DNA from 3 places in the Pectobacterium parmentieri genome. Region 3 is predicted to be linked to each of the others. Evidence: predicted binding sites of a transcription regulator. Region 3 holds the regulator's gene; each other region holds the start of a gene.
What was found. The regulator PhoB, encoded in region 3, activates phosphate uptake and scavenging genes when phosphate is short. The targets are predictions, from matches to a motif close to CTGTCATAAAACTGNCNNAT.
Positions count from the first base shown of each region.

Region 1: a site for PhoB is predicted at 2,508-2,527, ahead of pstS (phosphate ABC transporter substrate-binding protein PstS). Genes of this name have one in related genera too.
Region 2: a site for PhoB is predicted at 2,934-2,953, ahead of glpT (glycerol-3-phosphate transporter). Genes of this name have one in related genera too.

Region 1 covers NZ_CP015749.1:4,090,723-4,096,333, reverse strand. Annotated here, with positions in the region: gene A8F97_RS18550 (beta-ketoacyl-ACP synthase) at 1-916, shown strand, start outside; gene A8F97_RS18545 (metallophosphoesterase family protein) at 1,022-2,188, opposite strand; gene pstS (phosphate ABC transporter substrate-binding protein PstS) at 2,650-3,690, shown strand; gene pstC (phosphate ABC transporter permease PstC) at 3,852-4,811, shown strand; gene pstA (phosphate ABC transporter permease PstA) at 4,811-5,611, shown strand, end outside.
Region 2 covers NZ_CP015749.1:4,565,709-4,571,319, forward strand. Annotated here, with positions in the region: gene pldB (lysophospholipase L2) at 1-538, shown strand, start outside; gene yigL (sugar/pyridoxal phosphate phosphatase YigL) at 587-1,387, shown strand; gene glpT (glycerol-3-phosphate transporter) at 1,486-2,835, opposite strand; gene glpA (anaerobic glycerol-3-phosphate dehydrogenase subunit A) at 3,156-4,826, shown strand; gene glpB (glycerol-3-phosphate dehydrogenase subunit GlpB) at 4,816-5,611, shown strand, end outside.
Region 3 covers NZ_CP015749.1:508,714-514,324, reverse strand. Annotated here, with positions in the region: gene A8F97_RS02160 (cobalamin-independent methionine synthase II family protein) at 1-725, opposite strand, end outside; gene A8F97_RS02155 (PstS family phosphate ABC transporter substrate-binding protein) at 968-1,906, opposite strand; gene phoR (phosphate regulon sensor histidine kinase PhoR) at 1,922-3,244, opposite strand; gene phoB (phosphate response regulator transcription factor PhoB) at 3,272-3,961, opposite strand; gene sbcD (exonuclease subunit SbcD) at 4,256-5,482, shown strand; gene A8F97_RS02135 (SbcC/MukB-like Walker B domain-containing protein) at 5,479-5,611, shown strand, end outside.

The sequences.
Region 1 (5,611 bases), 1.4 Mb from region 3:
TTACGGTTCTTCAACAGGGAGCACGGGGCCGGTGAGCGAATTCGCCACCATGCTGACAGAAAAGCACACCAATAATATTACCGGTACGACCTATGTGCAGATGATGCCGCATACCACGGCGGTGAATGCCGGTTTGTTTTTTGGGCTGCGTGGCCGAGTGATCCCGACATCCAGCGCCTGTACATCGGGGAGCCAGGCGATTGGCTATGCCTGGGAAGCGATTCGTCATGGCTATCAGACGGTGATGGTTGCTGGCGGTGCGGAAGAACTTTGCCCGTCAGAAGCTGCCGTATTTGATACGCTGTTTGCCACCAGCCAACGCAATGATGCGCCGGAGACTACGCCGTCTCCTTTTGACGCCAGTCGCGACGGTTTGGTTATCGGTGAAGGGGCGGGTACGTTAGTGCTGGAAGAGCTTGAGCATGCAGTGGCGCGTGGTGCGACAATCTATGCTGAACTGGTTGGGTTTTACACCAACTGTGATGCGGCACATATTACGCAGCCTCAGCGTGAAACTATGCAGATTTGTATTGAAGGATCGCTGCGCTGCGCGGGTTTGCAACCCAGCGATGTGGGCTATATTAGCGCCCACGGTACGGCAACCGATCGAGGGGATGTTGCAGAAAGTCAGGCTACCGCGGCTGTGTTCGGTAACTCCACCCCAATTTCGTCGCTAAAAAGCTATTTCGGTCACACGCTGGGTGCTTGTGGCGCGCTCGAAGCATGGATGAGTATCGAGATGATGCGTGAAGGCTGGTTTGCGCCGACGCTTAATCTACGGCAACCTGCGGAAGATTGCGGCGAGTTGGATTACATCATGGGTGAGCCACGCCATATTAAGACAGATTATATTCAGTCTAATAACTTCGCTTTTGGCGGCATTAACACATCGCTGATCTTCCGTCGTTGGCAATAATGGATTGGGGGCGTTAGCGTGGGTATCGCCAAGATGGGGCTCATGTTCTAATCTCCCCCCAGAATGGTCAGCGTTTTTTTACTGACCATTCTGGGGAGGGCTGCGCTAGTAAGTTTGCTTCAACAAGGGATCGGATGAATACTGCTCCCACTTATAATTAGGCCACAACCGCCTTAAGCCAAAATGTTCTTGCCCTTCGGTTATGTTATCTCCGCCATCATTATCTTCTGCTATTTTCTCCCAAGGATAATTTTCTGCAACCAGGCTCTTGTAACATTCTTCGTTTTCTTGCTTTTTCTCTAAGATAGAAGAGACCGCGTGGTCAGTTATTTTTACGTCATATTCAGGGTAGTGCTGGTTTTTTAAAAAATTCCATGCTTCAAATGTAATGGAATCACTTTCTATTTGTAGAATAAAACCATAGCCTTTCTCCCTTAATCCATTTTCCGTTCTATTGAATGAGGGGATTTCAATTAGGGTGCCGAATTCTTTTTGCATGGCCTCTAAAACACCGAATCCATTATGGATATGACCGGATATGACAACGGTTTTTGGGTGTTTTGATAATATACTTTTTATTTTTTCATCCTGTTCCCCAAACCCACCAAACAAATTAGAGCGCCAGTGTGTGTCATTAAGTGGTTGATGAGATATAACAAATTTCCTACCCTTGACCTTTTCAGAGACTTTCTTTTCGAACCATTCTAATGTTGAATCATCGTAGTAGGCCTGATCCTTTAGACCTCTATCCGTGTTCAGTGCGATAAAATGATGGTCGCCAATAAAAATATCAAAACATGCATGCTTTTTTTTATGATTTATTTTTTTAGCATTCATTTTTTTATATTTTTCTATAATAAATTTGTAGTAAGGGTTTTCTTTATCGGGATCTTTAGTCCATGATTTACTATCAGGGCCTCTAACATCATGATTCCCTAATATTTCTATTATCTTCTCATCTCCACCTTGAAACGTGTTTTCTACAGCACCCATGACTTTACTTATATATTCATGTCTGTCACTAATATCTCCTGGGATGATGATGTTAGATATTTTATTTTTTTCTTTTATATTATTTAATGCCTTTTTAAATGATGAGAGTAAATCATCGTTATCTATATGCAGGTCACTGATTACCGCGATAGATAACCTTTTTCTTTTATCGTCATTGCCGGGTTGGCTTATGCATAGATCGGCGGTGCCAGCATGAACAGGAAGTTGCATGGCGAGCGGCAGGAGTGCCGCAGATTGTATGAAGGCTCTTCTTTTCAATGTCGATCTCCTATTTAACACTTATGGCTAATGCCAACATGGCAACTGTCATAACGCACGCACGTCTCTCGTTTTCTATTTGGATTTTTTGACTCATTCACATCGTCATTGTCAGGTTTTTTTTTGAAAATACCATCAGATAATCAGAATATAACGTTGTTATATCCAAAAAATTAAAACTAACGTGCTAAAAGACAGGGCTTACCGTAAAACATGATTGTTACAGATTTTGTACAGCGGAAAGGAATATCCGACGTTGCTCGGTATAACAGGAAAAAACCAGGTCGGATCAGTGAGAGGAAGTCTTGTTTGTATTTCGGTGTAATAAAACTGTCATATTCTGTACATTTTACTGTCACCAAATTGTCCTATTTTTCCTCCTGCAAACTACACTCTGATTTGATAACTCTGATTTGATAACGGCTCTACGTCGACACGTCGAATATCCCACAGGAGGGATTATGAAACTGATGCGTACCACTCTTGCCAGTGTTGTTGCGGCAACCTTTTCTCTGACAGCGGTTTCCGCTTTTGCTGCTGCTAACCTCACCGGTGCCGGTGCGACATTCCCTGCGCCTGTTTATGCTAAATGGGCTGACTCCTATCAAAAAGAAACCGGTAATAAAGTTAACTATCAAGGGATCGGTTCTTCTGGCGGTGTAAAACAGATTATCGCTAAAACAGTAGACTTCGGTGCCTCTGATGCGCCTCTGGCTGACGATAAATTAGCACAGGATGGTTTATTCCAGTTCCCAACCGTTATCGGTGGCGTGGTACTGGCAGTGAACGTTCCTGGTATTAAATCTGGCGAATTGACGCTGGACGGTAAAACACTGGGTGATATCTACCTGGGCAACATCAAAAAGTGGAACGACCCGGCCATTACCAAACTGAACCCGAACGCCAAGCTGCCGGATCAGGATATCGCTGTGGTTCGTCGCGCTGATGGTTCTGGTACGTCTTTCGTATTCACCAGCTACCTGGCAAAAGTGAACCCAGAGTGGAAAGAGAAGATTGGCGCAGGTTCTACCGTGAACTGGCCTACCGGTCTGGGCGGTAAAGGTAACGATGGTATCGCTGCGTTTGTACAGCGTCTGCCTGGTTCTATCGGTTACGTAGAATATGCGTATGCCAAGCAAAACAATCTGGCTTACACCAAACTGATTTCTGCCGATGGCAAAGCGGTTAGCCCAACTGGCGCAAGCTTCAGCAACGCGGCTAAAGAGATCGACTGGAGCAAGTCCTTCGCTCAGGATTTGACCAACCAGAAAGGCGCTGATGCATGGCCGATCACCTCCACCACGTTCATCCTGGTTCATACCAAACAGGAGAAACCTGAGCAGGGTGCTGAAGTGTTGAAATTCTTCGACTGGTCGTTCAAGAAAGGCGGTGAGCAAGCCGAAGCGCTGGATTACGCCACGCTGCCAAAAGAAGTGGTTGAGCAAATCCGTGCAGCCTGGAAAACCCAGGTAAAAGACAGCAACGGCAAAGCGCTGTACTAATTATTGTATCGACAACCGTCTCGTGGGTTACCAGAGCGTGATGATGCTATCAGGTTCTGGAAATACGTCGCGGAATAACACGTCGTATCGGGGCGGAGAGGTGATAAGCCTCTCTGCCTTCAATAGTTTATCAAATGTAGTTAAATCGAGAAGAGAGACGTATGGCGGAGTACAAGCCAACTATCAAAGCCCCGGGAAAATATGGCGATATCCTCTTCAGCACGCTGGTAAAACTGGCGGCGCTGGTCACGCTACTGTTGTTGGGCGGCATCATTGTTTCCCTGATTGTGGCGTCCTGGCCCAGCATCGAGAAATTCGGTTTTTCCTTCTTGTGGACGAAAGAGTGGGATGCGCCCGCAGAGCAGTTTGGTGCACTGGTTCCGATTTACGGTACTGTCGTCACCTCACTGATTGCCCTAATTATTGCGATTCCGATTAGCTTCGGAATTGCGTTATTTCTGACAGAACTGGCACCAGCCTGGTTGAAACGCCCGCTTGGCATAGCGATTGAATTGCTGGCGGCCATACCGAGTATTGTTTATGGCATGTGGGGGCTGTTCATTTTTGCTCCGCTGTTTGCCAAATATTTCCAGCAACCGGTCGGCAACGTCCTGTCCGGCATCCCTATTGTTGGCGCACTGTTCTCTGGCCCGGCGTTCGGGATTGGTATTCTGGCGGCTGGCGTTATTCTGGCCATCATGATTATCCCTTACATTGCCGCGGTCATGCGTGATGTGTTTGAGCAAACGCCAGTCATGATGAAAGAGTCCGCCTACGGCATCGGCTGTACGACGTGGGAAGTGATCTGGCGCATTGTGCTGCCTTACACCAAGAACGGTGTCATCGGCGGGGTCATGTTGGGGTTGGGGCGCGCCTTGGGAGAAACGATGGCTGTTACCTTTATCATCGGTAACACCTACCAGCTCGACAGCGCTTCACTGTATATGCCAGGCAACAGTATTACCTCTGCGCTGGCGAACGAATTCGCCGAAGCCGAATCCGGCGTGCATACCGCGGCGTTGATGGAGCTGGGGCTAATTCTGTTTGTGATTACCTTTATTGTTTTGGCGTGTTCAAAGCTGATGGTGATGCGTCTGGCAAAAAATGAGGGGGCGAGCTAATGGCGACATTAGGCATAGAGCAAGAAGCCGCACTGGAACGCTCACGGCGTAAAATGCAGGCCTGGCGTCGCCAGAAAAACCGTATTGCGCTGTTTTTATCCATGTCTACGATGGTTTTCGGCCTGTTCTGGCTGGTATGGATACTGTTCTCGACCGTTACCCGAGGCGTGGATGGTATGTCTCTGGCGTTATTTACCGAAATGACACCACCGCCCAATACGGCGGGTGGTGGGTTGGCGAATGCCATCGCCGGAAGTGGATTGCTGATCCTATGGGCGACGCTGCTGGGTACGCCGTTGGGGATTATGGCGGGCATCTATCTGGCGGAATACGGTCGTAAATCGTGGATTGCCGAAGTGATTCGCTTCATCAACGACATTCTGCTGTCAGCGCCTTCTATTGTGGTTGGCCTGTTTGTCTACACGCTAGTGGTAGCAAAGATGCAGCACTTCTCCGGTTGGGCAGGGGTGATTGCGCTGGCGCTGTTGCAGGTGCCGATTGTGATTCGTACCACCGAGAATATGCTCAAACTGGTGCCGGATAGCCTGCGTGAAGCCGCTTATGCACTGGGTACGCCGAAATGGAAAATGATTTCGGCGATTACGCTGAAGGCATCGGTATCCGGCATTATCACCGGGGTGCTGCTGGCTATCGCGCGTATTGCGGGGGAAACGGCGCCGTTGCTGTTTACGTCGCTGTCTAATCAGTTCTGGAGCACGGATATGATGCATCCGATTGCTAACCTGCCAGTCACCATCTTCAAGTTTGCCATGAGCCCGTTTGTGGAATGGCAACAGTTG
Region 2 (5,611 bases), 970 kb from region 3:
ACCCGCGACGTTTGATGCGGTGGCACTGTGCGCGCCGATGTTCGGCATCCGTTTACCGCTTCCGCACTGTGTTGCTGGGTGGATTGTCGATTGGGCGGAGCGCCGTCCGGCGATACGTGATTATTACGCTATTGGCACCGGACAGTGGCGTCCTTTGCCTTATCGGATGAATGTGCTGACGCACAGCCGTGAGCGCTACCAGCGCAGCATTCGCTTTTATGCGGATTCGCCGGGTTTGCGCGTAGGTGGGCCAACTTACCATTGGGTGCGCGAAGCACTACAGGTGGGAAAGCAGTTGCTGTCACAGGCTAGCAGCATCACCACGCCGCTTCTGCTATTGCAGGCGCAAGACGATCGCGTGGTAGATAACCGTAGCCAGAATGCGTTTTGTCAGGCAGTGACACAGAACGAGAACGCCAATTTTGACGGCGTTTTGCAGGTTATCTGTGGTGCGCGGCATGAAATTCTCTTTGAAACGGATCACCTCCGCGCTCAGGCATTTGCGCTGATTTTTTCGCACTTTGCGCGTTATCATTAATTTTTGCGGCGTGTGCCGCCATTACACCAGAAGTGAGATCTCATCGTTATGTACCATGTTGTTGCGTCCGATTTAGATGGCACACTGCTGTCACCTGACCACTCGCTGTCCCCGTATGCGAAAGAAACCCTCAGGCTGCTGACGGAGAAAGGAATTCACTTTGTGTTTGCTACCGGACGGCACCACATGGATGTCGCGCAGATCCGCGATAATCTCGGCATCAGCGCGTTTATGATTACCTCGAATGGCGCGCGTGTTCACAACTCGCAGGGCGAACTGATTTTCAGCCACAACCTGGATCAGGATATTGCCCGCGACCTTTACAGCGTCGTACACACGAATCCCGATATGCTGACGCACGTTTACCGCGATGATGACTGGTTTATGAACCGTCCGCGTGCTGAAGAAGAGCGTTTCTTCAAAGAGTCGATCTTTAAATACAAGCTGTTTGAACCCGCACTGCTTGAGACCGATGGCATCAGCAAAGTGTTCTTTACCTGCGATTCCCATGAACAGTTGCTGCCGTTGGAAGAAGCGATCAACGCGCGTTGGGGCGATCGGGTCAACGTGAGCTTTTCGACGCTCACCTGTCTGGAAGTAATGGCGGGCGGCGTGTCTAAAGGCCATGCGCTGGAGCAGGTTGCGAAGATTATCGGCTTCTCGCTCAAAGAGTGCGTAGCGTTTGGCGATGGCATGAACGACTATGAAATGCTGTCGATGGCGGGTAAAGGTTGCGTCATGCAGAATGCGCATCAGCGCCTGAAGAATTTACTGCCGGATCGCGAAGTGATTGGTTCTAACGCGGACAGCGCGGTGCCGAATTACCTGCGGGAATTGTTTCTGAAGTAACTTATCACCAAGGACGATCTCGACGTGCTGGGTGAGGCGGTGGGGTTGGATGATGCGCGGCGTAGCAGGTACGCCGCGCAGAAAACACACGTCAACTGTTAGGCGCGATTAGCTAACTCAGCTTTATGCTTTTTCTCATTCAGCATAACAACAATCAGCAGAAGTACAGCCATAATGCTGCCGCCGATCATCACCATGAAGCCGCCGTCCCAACCGAAGAAGTCAACGGTATAGCCAACGATGGCGCTGGCGGCAACGGATCCGCCGAGGTAGCCGAACAGGCCAGTGAAGCCCGCTGCGGTACCGGCCGCTTTCTTCGGTGCCAGTTCCAGCGCGTGCAGACCAATCAGCATAACCGGGCCGTAAATCAGGAAGCCGATGATGATCATACACGCCATATCCACACCCGGATTACCGGCTGGGTTCATCCAGTAAACGACGGTGGCGATGGTGACAAGTACCATGAAGAACACGCCTGTTGCGCCACGGTTGCCTTTGAAGACCTTATCTGACATCCAGCCGCACAGCAGCGTACCTGGAATACCCGCATATTCGTACAGGAAGTAAGCCCAGGACGATTTATCCAGTGCGAAGTGTTTAACTTCTTTCAGGTAAGTCGGTGACCAGTCGAGGATGCCGTAACGCAGCAGGTAAACGAAGACGTTGGCGATAGCGATGTACCACAGCAGCTTGTTCGGGAAAACGTACTGCATGAAAATCTGCTTAGCCGTCAGTTCTTCTTCGTCTTTTTCATTGTAATCAACCGGATAGTCGTTTTTGTATTCTTCGACTGACGGTAGACCACAGGATTGCGGGGTATCACGCATTAGGGCAAATGCGATTAGCGCAACCAGGATCGCGGCGAAGGCCGGCATGTAGAGTGCGGCTTTCCAGTCGTTAAACCAGGCCATACCCAGCAGGAACAGCAGAGGCGGAAGCCCTCCACCGACGTTATGGGCACAGTTCCATACGGAGACAATACCGCCACGTTCTTTTTGTGACCACCAGTGAACCATGGTGCGCCCGCACGGTGGCCAGCCCATTCCCTGGAACCAACCGCACAGGAACAGTAAGACAAACATGACTGCAATGCTGGAGGTTGCCCACGGTACAAAGCCCATGAATAGCATGACAGCAGCCGCCAGAATCAGACCAGCAGGCAGGAAAACCCGTGGGTTGGAACGGTCAGATACCGAACCCATGATGAATTTGGAAAAGCCGTAGGCGATAGAGATACCGGACAGCGCAAAGCCAAGGTCACCACGCGAGAAGCCCTGCTCAATCAGGTAAGGCATAGCCAGTGTGAAGTTTTTACGTACCAGATAGTAGGCGGCGTAGCCAAAAAAGATCCCCATGAAAATCTGCCAGCGTAGGCGGCGATAGAGGGGATCGACACGATCCTGCGACACGCGTGGCTGGTGGGCGGCGGGCCTAAAAATACTCAGCATAGATATCTCCAATGCGAAAAAAAACGATAGCTTTTTTGTTCTATTACGAACGTTATTGTAAGGGGATAGCGTGCAAATGAGTGTGATTCATGACGCTAATGTTACACTTTTATGAAACTGTGACGATTTTTGCGCTCATGTTAACAGAATAGGAAAATTCCACAGTGCGGTTTTAGTGATGTAAATCACACTTATTGTTTTTAAACTCGCATTTATTTTCGTTTAGTGCTCGTTTTTGCTCTTTATCAAACATTAACCCTCCTTTTTGTGTCCCAATAGCAACATATATACCCTCTATATCCTCCGCCTGGAGCGAGAACATGAAGCAAAATACTGGGAACTGGCGTGAAACTGACGTGGTTGTCATCGGCGGTGGGGCGACGGGGGCGGGTACGGCACGGGACTGTGCCCTGCGTGGGCTGCGCTGCCTGTTGCTTGAACGCTATGATATTGCGACCGGAGCGACCGGGCGTAATCACGGCTTATTACACAGCGGTGCCCGCTATGCGGTAACCGATGGCGAGTCTGCCCGTGAATGTATTGAAGAGAACCAGATCCTCCGGCGGATCGCCCGCCATTGCATTGAGCCAACCGACGGTCTGTTTATCACCTTGCCGGAAGACGATCTCGGTTGGCAGACGCAGTTCATTACCGCTTGCCAGCAGGCGGGGATTGGCGCGCAGGCGCTTGACCCGCAGGAAGCGCTGCGGCTGGAGCCGGCGGCAAACCCTACATTGATTGGTGCGGTTCGCGTGCCGGATGGCTCTGTCGATCCTTTTCGCCTGACGGCGGCCAATATGATTGATGCCTGTGAACACGGCGCGGAAGTCCTAACCTATCATGAAGTTATCGGGCTGATTCGTCAGGGCGATCGTATTACCGGCGTGCGCGTTTTCGACCATAAAAAAGGTGTAGAAACAGAAATATATGCGCAGGTGGTGGTCAATGCTGGCGGTATCTGGGGGCAACACATTGCGGAATATGCCGATCTGCGCGTGCGCATGTTCCCGGCAAAAGGTGCGCTGCTGATTCTTGGGCACCGTATCAACAATATGGTGATCAACCGCTGCCGTAAACCGGCCGATGCCGACATTCTGGTGCCGGGCGATACCATTTCGCTGATTGGCACTACTTCAACTCACATCGACTACGATCAGATCGACAATATGCTGGTGACGCCTGCCGAGGTAGAAACGCTGATGCGGGAAGGCTCAATGTTGGCACCGTCGCTGGCAAGCACGCGAATTCTACGTGCCTATGCGGGCGTCCGTCCGCTGGTTGCCAACGATAGCGATCCTAGCGGGCGTAGCGTGAGCCGCGGCATTGTGCTGCTCGACCATGCCAGCCGCGACGGACTGGAAGGATTTATCACCATCACCGGTGGCAAGCTGATGACCTACCGCCTGATGGCGGAATGGGTGACGGACGCTATCTGCACAAAATTGGGTCATAACGTTGCCTGTTCGACGGCACAGACGCCGCTGCCCGGTTCTGAGTCACTGGAGGAGGTGAAAACCGCTCCTCATGCTTTATCAGCGTACCCTGCGGCAAAACCGCTCTCTGCGCCACTGCGCGGTTCGGCGATTTATCGCCACGGCGAACGCGCTGGAAGAATGCTGTCCGGTGAACGTCTGGACCGTAGTCTGGTGTGCGAATGTGAAGCGGTGACGGCGGGTGAAGTGCGCTACGCCGTGGAGTCGTTGCAGGTGAATAACCTGATTGATTTACGTCGGCGCACTCGTGTCGGTATGGGCACCTGTCAGGGGGAATTGTGCGCCTGCCGTGCGGCAGGCTTGCTATGCCGTTTGGGCACCGCGACGCCGGAACAGTCGCTCACGCAGCTCAGCCAGTTTTTGAACGAACGCTGGAAAGGGATTCGCCCGATTGCGTGGGGCAATGCGCTGCGTGAAAGCGAGTTTACCAGTTGGATTTATCAGGGATTGTGTGGTCTGACAGCCAGCGACAGTCAGGAGGATCGTCATGCGCTATGATGTTGTGATTATTGGTGGCGGGCTGGCGGGGCTGACCTGCGGTATTCGTTTATCGGAGCAGGGAAAACGCTGCGCGATTGTTAGCGCAGGGCAGAATGCACTGCATTTTTCGTCCGGCGCGCTGGATTTACTTTCCGATCTTCCTGACGGGCAGCCCGTTAGCCAGCCGCTTGCGGCACTGGACGAGTTGGCGCGTCAGGCTCCTCATCATCCTTATTCCCGTATGGGCGCGGCAGCGGTATCGGCCTTGTTACCACAGGTGGAAGCATTGCTGGATCGCTGCAATATCACCCTGTTGGGCGACCATCAGCACAATCACTGGCGTATGACGCCGTTAGGTAAATTTCGTGCATGCTGGCTGAGCCCGGTTGACGGCGTCACGCGTGGCCTGCCGGATTCCTGTTTTGGTGACAACCCACTCATTGCCGGTATTGAAGGCTTTCTGGATTTTCAGTCCCGTATTGTTGCTGGCACGCTTCAGACGCAGGGTATCGCGGCACGTAGTGATGAACTCAAGCTGCCCGTGCTGGATCGGTTACGGCAAAACCCCAGCGAATTCCGTGCAGTAAATATCGCCCGTGTGCTCGATCGACCGGAAAATCGCGCGGCGCTGGTGGAAGAGTTATCGCTTCTGGCCAACGGTAACGATGCCATCATCATGCCCGCCTGTCTGGGGCTGGATCGCCCTGAGATCGTGCGTGAACTGGCTGATACGTTAGGTAAACCGGTGCTGCTGTTACCGACATTACCGCCGTCGGTACTCGGGCTACGGTTACATCAGGCGC
Region 3 (5,611 bases):
CAAACGTGTAAACCGATAACCAGATCGGCTGGTTTATCAGCCAAGGCTTTGTTCAGGACATCAGCATAGGTTCGAGCCAGTTGGTCTGGATCTTCGCCACGCTCACGGATCTGACGTTTTTGATCGTCAGAGCACAGGTAGGCCCACACAGTGTCATCCAATTGCAGGAAGCGGCAGCCTGCGTCATAAAATGCGTGGATCGCATCGCGCCAGGTTTGCGCCAAATCGTCGAAGTAGTCGGCCAGATCGGGGTAAACCTTCGCATCAATCGCTTTTCGTCCACCGCGAAAATGCATCACGCTAGGGCTAGGAATCGTCATTTTAGCGACGGCATCGCCAGAAATGCTGTTCAGGTAGCGAAAATGGTCGAGCATCGGGTGCTGAGGGTTAAAACTCACTTTATCCACGACACGAATCGCATGGGATTTGGTCTGAATGCCGTTGAATTGAATACCGTGGTCGGCTTCATAGCGCTCTACGCCGTGCAAATCAGCAAAGAAGTCAAAGTGCCACCAAGAACGACGTAACTCACCATCCGTCACTATCTGCAAGCCAGCTTCACGCTGCTTTTCTACCACCCGCAGAATCTCACGATCTTCAACGTTACGCAGCGCCGCATCATCAATCTCACCCGCCTGATGCTGAAGGCGTGCTTGCTTAATCGCTGCTGGACGTAAAAAACTGCCGACGATATCGGCACGGAAAGGGGATAAAGTGTTCGCCATCTGTCGCTCCTGACATGTTGCCAGCACTCGCCTTCAGGAAAGAAGCGTACTGGCAGATAGTTTCAATGTGAAATATTTGCCCAGAGGGATAGTTACATTTAATCTTATTTAGCCATCTGGACGTCCAAATTTAACAATATCGTGTCACGTGGCGAATCGCAGGGCAATAGAAGAATTTTCACGGCACGTGAAAAAAATTCATGTTCCGTGAAAATAGCGCAAATCCATGATAAGAAGAAAAGTTATTCAGGCAGACCAATCTGCTGGCGCGCCTGACGACGCGTTGCTTCCGGCAGCGGCAGATAGCCATCTTGATTCACCAGCGATTGTCCCGTTTCGGACAGCACGCGTGCCAAAAATGCCGCCGTCAGCGCTTCCAGCGGTTGTCCGGGCGCTTTGTTGACATAGATGTAGAGATAACGAGTGTAGGGATATAAACCGCTGCGGATATTTTCAGTCGAGGGGGAAATGTAGTCGGTGCCTTGTGCGGCTAACGGCAACATCTTCACACCGCTGGTACGAAAGCCCACGCTGGCATAACCAATCGCATCCGTTGATGCTGCAACCGCCTGCACAACGGATGCCGAACCGGGTAATTCATTAACTTGAGGAAGGAAGTCACCGCGGCATAGTGCTTTTTGTTTAAAGAACCCATAGGTTCCCGAAGCAGAGTTCCGCCCATAGCGCAGTAACGTCCGTTTCTCCCAACTACCGCGTAAGCCGAGGTCACCCCACTGTTTTATCGGCTGGTGGTTACCACAGCGTTGCGTAATCGAAAAAATGGCGTCCAACTGTGACACGTTCAGCCCAGACAGAGGGTTATCCTGATTTACCAACACGACGAGCGCATCCATCGCCACCGGCACCGCCAGCGGTGGGTAACCGTAGTGCTGAACAAACGCCTCAATTTCGCTGGCCTTCATTGCCCTGCTCATCGGCCCAAGTTGCGCGGCACCCGACGCCAGAGACGTCGGCGCAGACGATGAACCGGCAGCCTGAATCTGTAAATTCACGTTCGGATAATGCTGGCTGAAATCCGCCGCCCAAAAGGCCATCAGGTTAGCCAGCGTATCCGACCCCGCGCTGGAGAGGTTACCTGCCAGCATCTGACGAGGCTGCGCGGAGCAAAACGCACTAAGCAGCAGTAAAAAAGCGCCCGCAATATGTATGGCGGATATCATAAATAACGTTTTCCGTCAGGCCGAAGGTTTCGCCATATTTTCAGCCAGAGAGGTAGGGACAATCAACCGATTTGGCAACGTAAAGACAAAACGCGATCCCAGACCGTCCTCACTCATGATCTCCAAGCGGGAATCATGATGGCTGAGCGCGTGCTTAACTATCGCCAGCCCCAGCCCGCTGCCTCCCGTCTGTCGCGAACGCGCCTTATCCACGCGATAAAAACGTTCAGTCAGGCGTGGCAAGTGCTCGGCTGCAATCCCCGGCCCGTTATCGCTGACCTGAAATTGCGCCCCCTGTGGGATCTTCTGCCAACAGACCTCGATACGCGTTCCCTCTGGCGTATGGTTGACCGCGTTATACACCAGATTGGATACCGCGCTGCGCAGTTGTTCTTCGTTACCAAACACCCGGAGGTTTTCATTCACACGAAAGACGATCTCATGACGCCCCTGGCTCAAGGTCTGCGCTTCACGCTGCAATACGCGTAGCATCAACGGAATATCGACTTTTTCATTCAAATCGATTGCCGTCGCCGCTTCAATCCGGGACAGGGTAAGCAACTGTTTGACCAACCCGTCCATGCGCCGGGTCTGTTCCTGCATGGTATTCAACGCCTTCCCGCGTAGCGCCGCATCCAGCGTTTCTTCCTGCATCATTTCCAGATAGCCCTGCAACACCGTCAACGGGGTACGCAACTCATGGCTCACATTGGCAAAAAAGTTACGTCTCGCGCCTTCGAGCTGGTGCATTTGCGTAATATCACGCACCACCATCAGCAGTTGCCCTTCGGAATACGGCATCACGCGGAATTCAACATGGTGAGAATTATTCAACTGCAACGTGAGAGGACGGCTAAAGTCTTGCCCTTTCATGTAATTAGTGAATTCAGGATAGCGCAATAAGTTGAGGATATTCTGACCGTTATCCTCCGGCCAACGGAAATTAAGCAGGTGCTGCGCCAGGTGATTACACCAGAAGATCGTTCCCTCTTCTGTGGTGATCACCACCGCATCCGGCAAGGATTCAGCACCGCTGCGAAACCGTTTGATCAGGAGCGCCAGCTCCCGGCGTCGGCGTCGATTACGCAACTGCATCTGATAGAGCCCGTAAAACAGCGGCTCCCAGCTCCAGCGACCGGGCGGTGGCGTCATGCTGCGGTCAACCCACAGCCAATAAGAAAGTTTAAGCTGGTTATAAAAATTCCAGCAGAGTAAGCCTAATACGGCGACCAGCAAAAACCAGGGCAGATAGCCAAAAATCAGCCCCAGCAATAAAGCAGGCAAACAAAAAAAAGCCAGCTCCAATGCCAGCCTTTTCCAGGATAAACGTTCTAGCACGTTAGTGTTTCTCCGGTTACGATCACCTCAGTAACGCGTTGAAAAACGGTAGCCCGTTCCCCGAACGGTTTGCACCATTTTGTCATGTCCGCTGGTTTCCAGCGCTTTACGCAGGCGACGAATATGGACGTCGACAGTACGATCCTCAACATAAACGTTAGTGCCCCACACGTGATTCAGCAACTGTTCCCGGCTATAAACACGTTCAGGATGTGTCATAAAGAAATGCAGCAGTTTAAATTCCGTCGGCCCCATATCCAGCGCGTGCTCTTCAGTTGTCACGCGATGAGAGGAAGGATCGAGACTCAGACCACGCATTTCAATCACTTCTTCCACTGCCATCGGTGAAATTCGGCGCATCACAGCTTTAATTCGCGCCACCAGCTCCTTAGGTGAAAACGGCTTGGTAATGTAATCATCCGCTCCCACTTCAAGCCCGCGCACGCGGTCTTCTTCTTCGCCACGCGCGGTCAACATCATTACCGGAATATCACGCGTCAGCGCCTCGCGCTTCATATGCTTGATGAATTGCAGGCCCGATCCTCCTGGCAGCATCCAGTCCAATAACACCAGCTCTGGGAACGGTTCCGACAATTGCGTTACCGCACTGTCATAATCTTCGGCTTCCACTGGTTGATACCCATTTTGTTCCAGTACAAAGCAAACCATTTCACGAATTGGTGCTTCATCTTCCACGACTAATATGCGTTTTGCCATTGTTAATCCTGTCGTTAATCATCGTCGCTGTTAGCAGGCGAAAAGCATTATGCGTCAGTTTTATGACAGATTTATGAAAAACAAACCGCCCTCATCGCACGATGTTACAGTGCGTACATCCGATTTTTCGAACCGCTTTCCAAACTCGCGATCCCAGCGCGACAGCCATCATCCCTGCTATATATAATCATGGCATTACGATGACAAAACACCATAGCAACGATGCACCGTGCCACATAATGGATAATGATAACGTCATCCAACGCCACGCGGCATGAAGATCGAGAGAACACGATGCGCATTATCCACACCGCCGATTGGCATTTAGGGCAATATTTTTATACCAAAAGTCGCGCCGCTGAACATCAGGCGTTTCTTCACTGGTTGATCATTCAGGTAGAGCAACATCACGTCGATGCCATTATCGTAGCTGGCGATATCTTCGATAACGGCTCGCCCCCCAGCTATGCGCGTGAAATGTATTATAGCTTTGTAGTAGAACTACAGCACACAGGCTGCCAGCTCATCATTCTTGGCGGCAACCACGACTCTGTCGCCACGCTGAACGAGTCGCGAGATTTGCTGGCCTGTCTGAACACGCGGGTGATTGCCTGCGCCAGCGACGATCCAGCCCAGCAAGTGCTTCTGCTGGAAAACCGCCAGCAGCAGCCCGGCGCCCTGCTCTGCGCCATTCCCTATTTGCGCCCACGTGATGTGCTAACCAGCAAAGCCGGACAATCCGGTGATGAAAAACAGCTAGCACTACAGGAAGCGATTACCGCGCATTATCAGCAGTGTTATCAACTGGCTTGCCAGAAGCGAGACGAGCTTGGTCTGCCGCTACCGATTATTGCAACCGGGCATCTGACGACGATTGGCGTAACCGCCTCGGAATCCGTGCGCGATATCTATATTGGCACCCTCGATGCTTTCCCTGCTCAGGCTTTCCCGCCTGCGGATTATATCGCTTTGGGGCATATTCACCGCCCGCAGCGCGTGACTAAAAGTGATCACATTCGCTATAGCGGCTCCCCAATCCCACTGAGTTTTGATGAACTCGGCAGCGAAAAATCCGTTTGTCTGGTCAGCTTTATACCCGATGCACCGCCGAAGATAGACACGCTGCCTATTCCCGTGACTCAACCGATGCAGTTGATTAAAGGCAGCCTGAGCGATATTGAACAGCAACTGGCCACCTTCCAGAACTATCAGGGCGATAAACCCGTGTGGTTGGATATCGAGCTCAACACGCAGGATTATCTGAGCGACATGCAAAAACGCATTCAGGCGATGACAGAACACCTGCACGTTGAGGTACTCCTGCTACGCCGCACGCGCGAACAGCGTTTGCAGGCTATTACCCGGCAGGACAAGGAAACGCTGAACGAATTGAGCGTACATGACGTTTTTGAACGTCGTCTGGCAACGGAAAAAGACATGGAAAACGGTCGCCAACAGCGCGTTCGCACGCTGTTTAATCAGGTTATTAATGAACTAGAAAATAGCGAACCTGCCAAATGAAAATTCTCAGTCTGCGCTTAAAGAATCTCAACGCGCTGAAAGGCGAATGGAAGATCGACTTCACAAAAGAGCCATTTTCCAGCAACGGCTTGTTTGCCATTACCGGCCCAACCGGCGCAGGAAAAACCA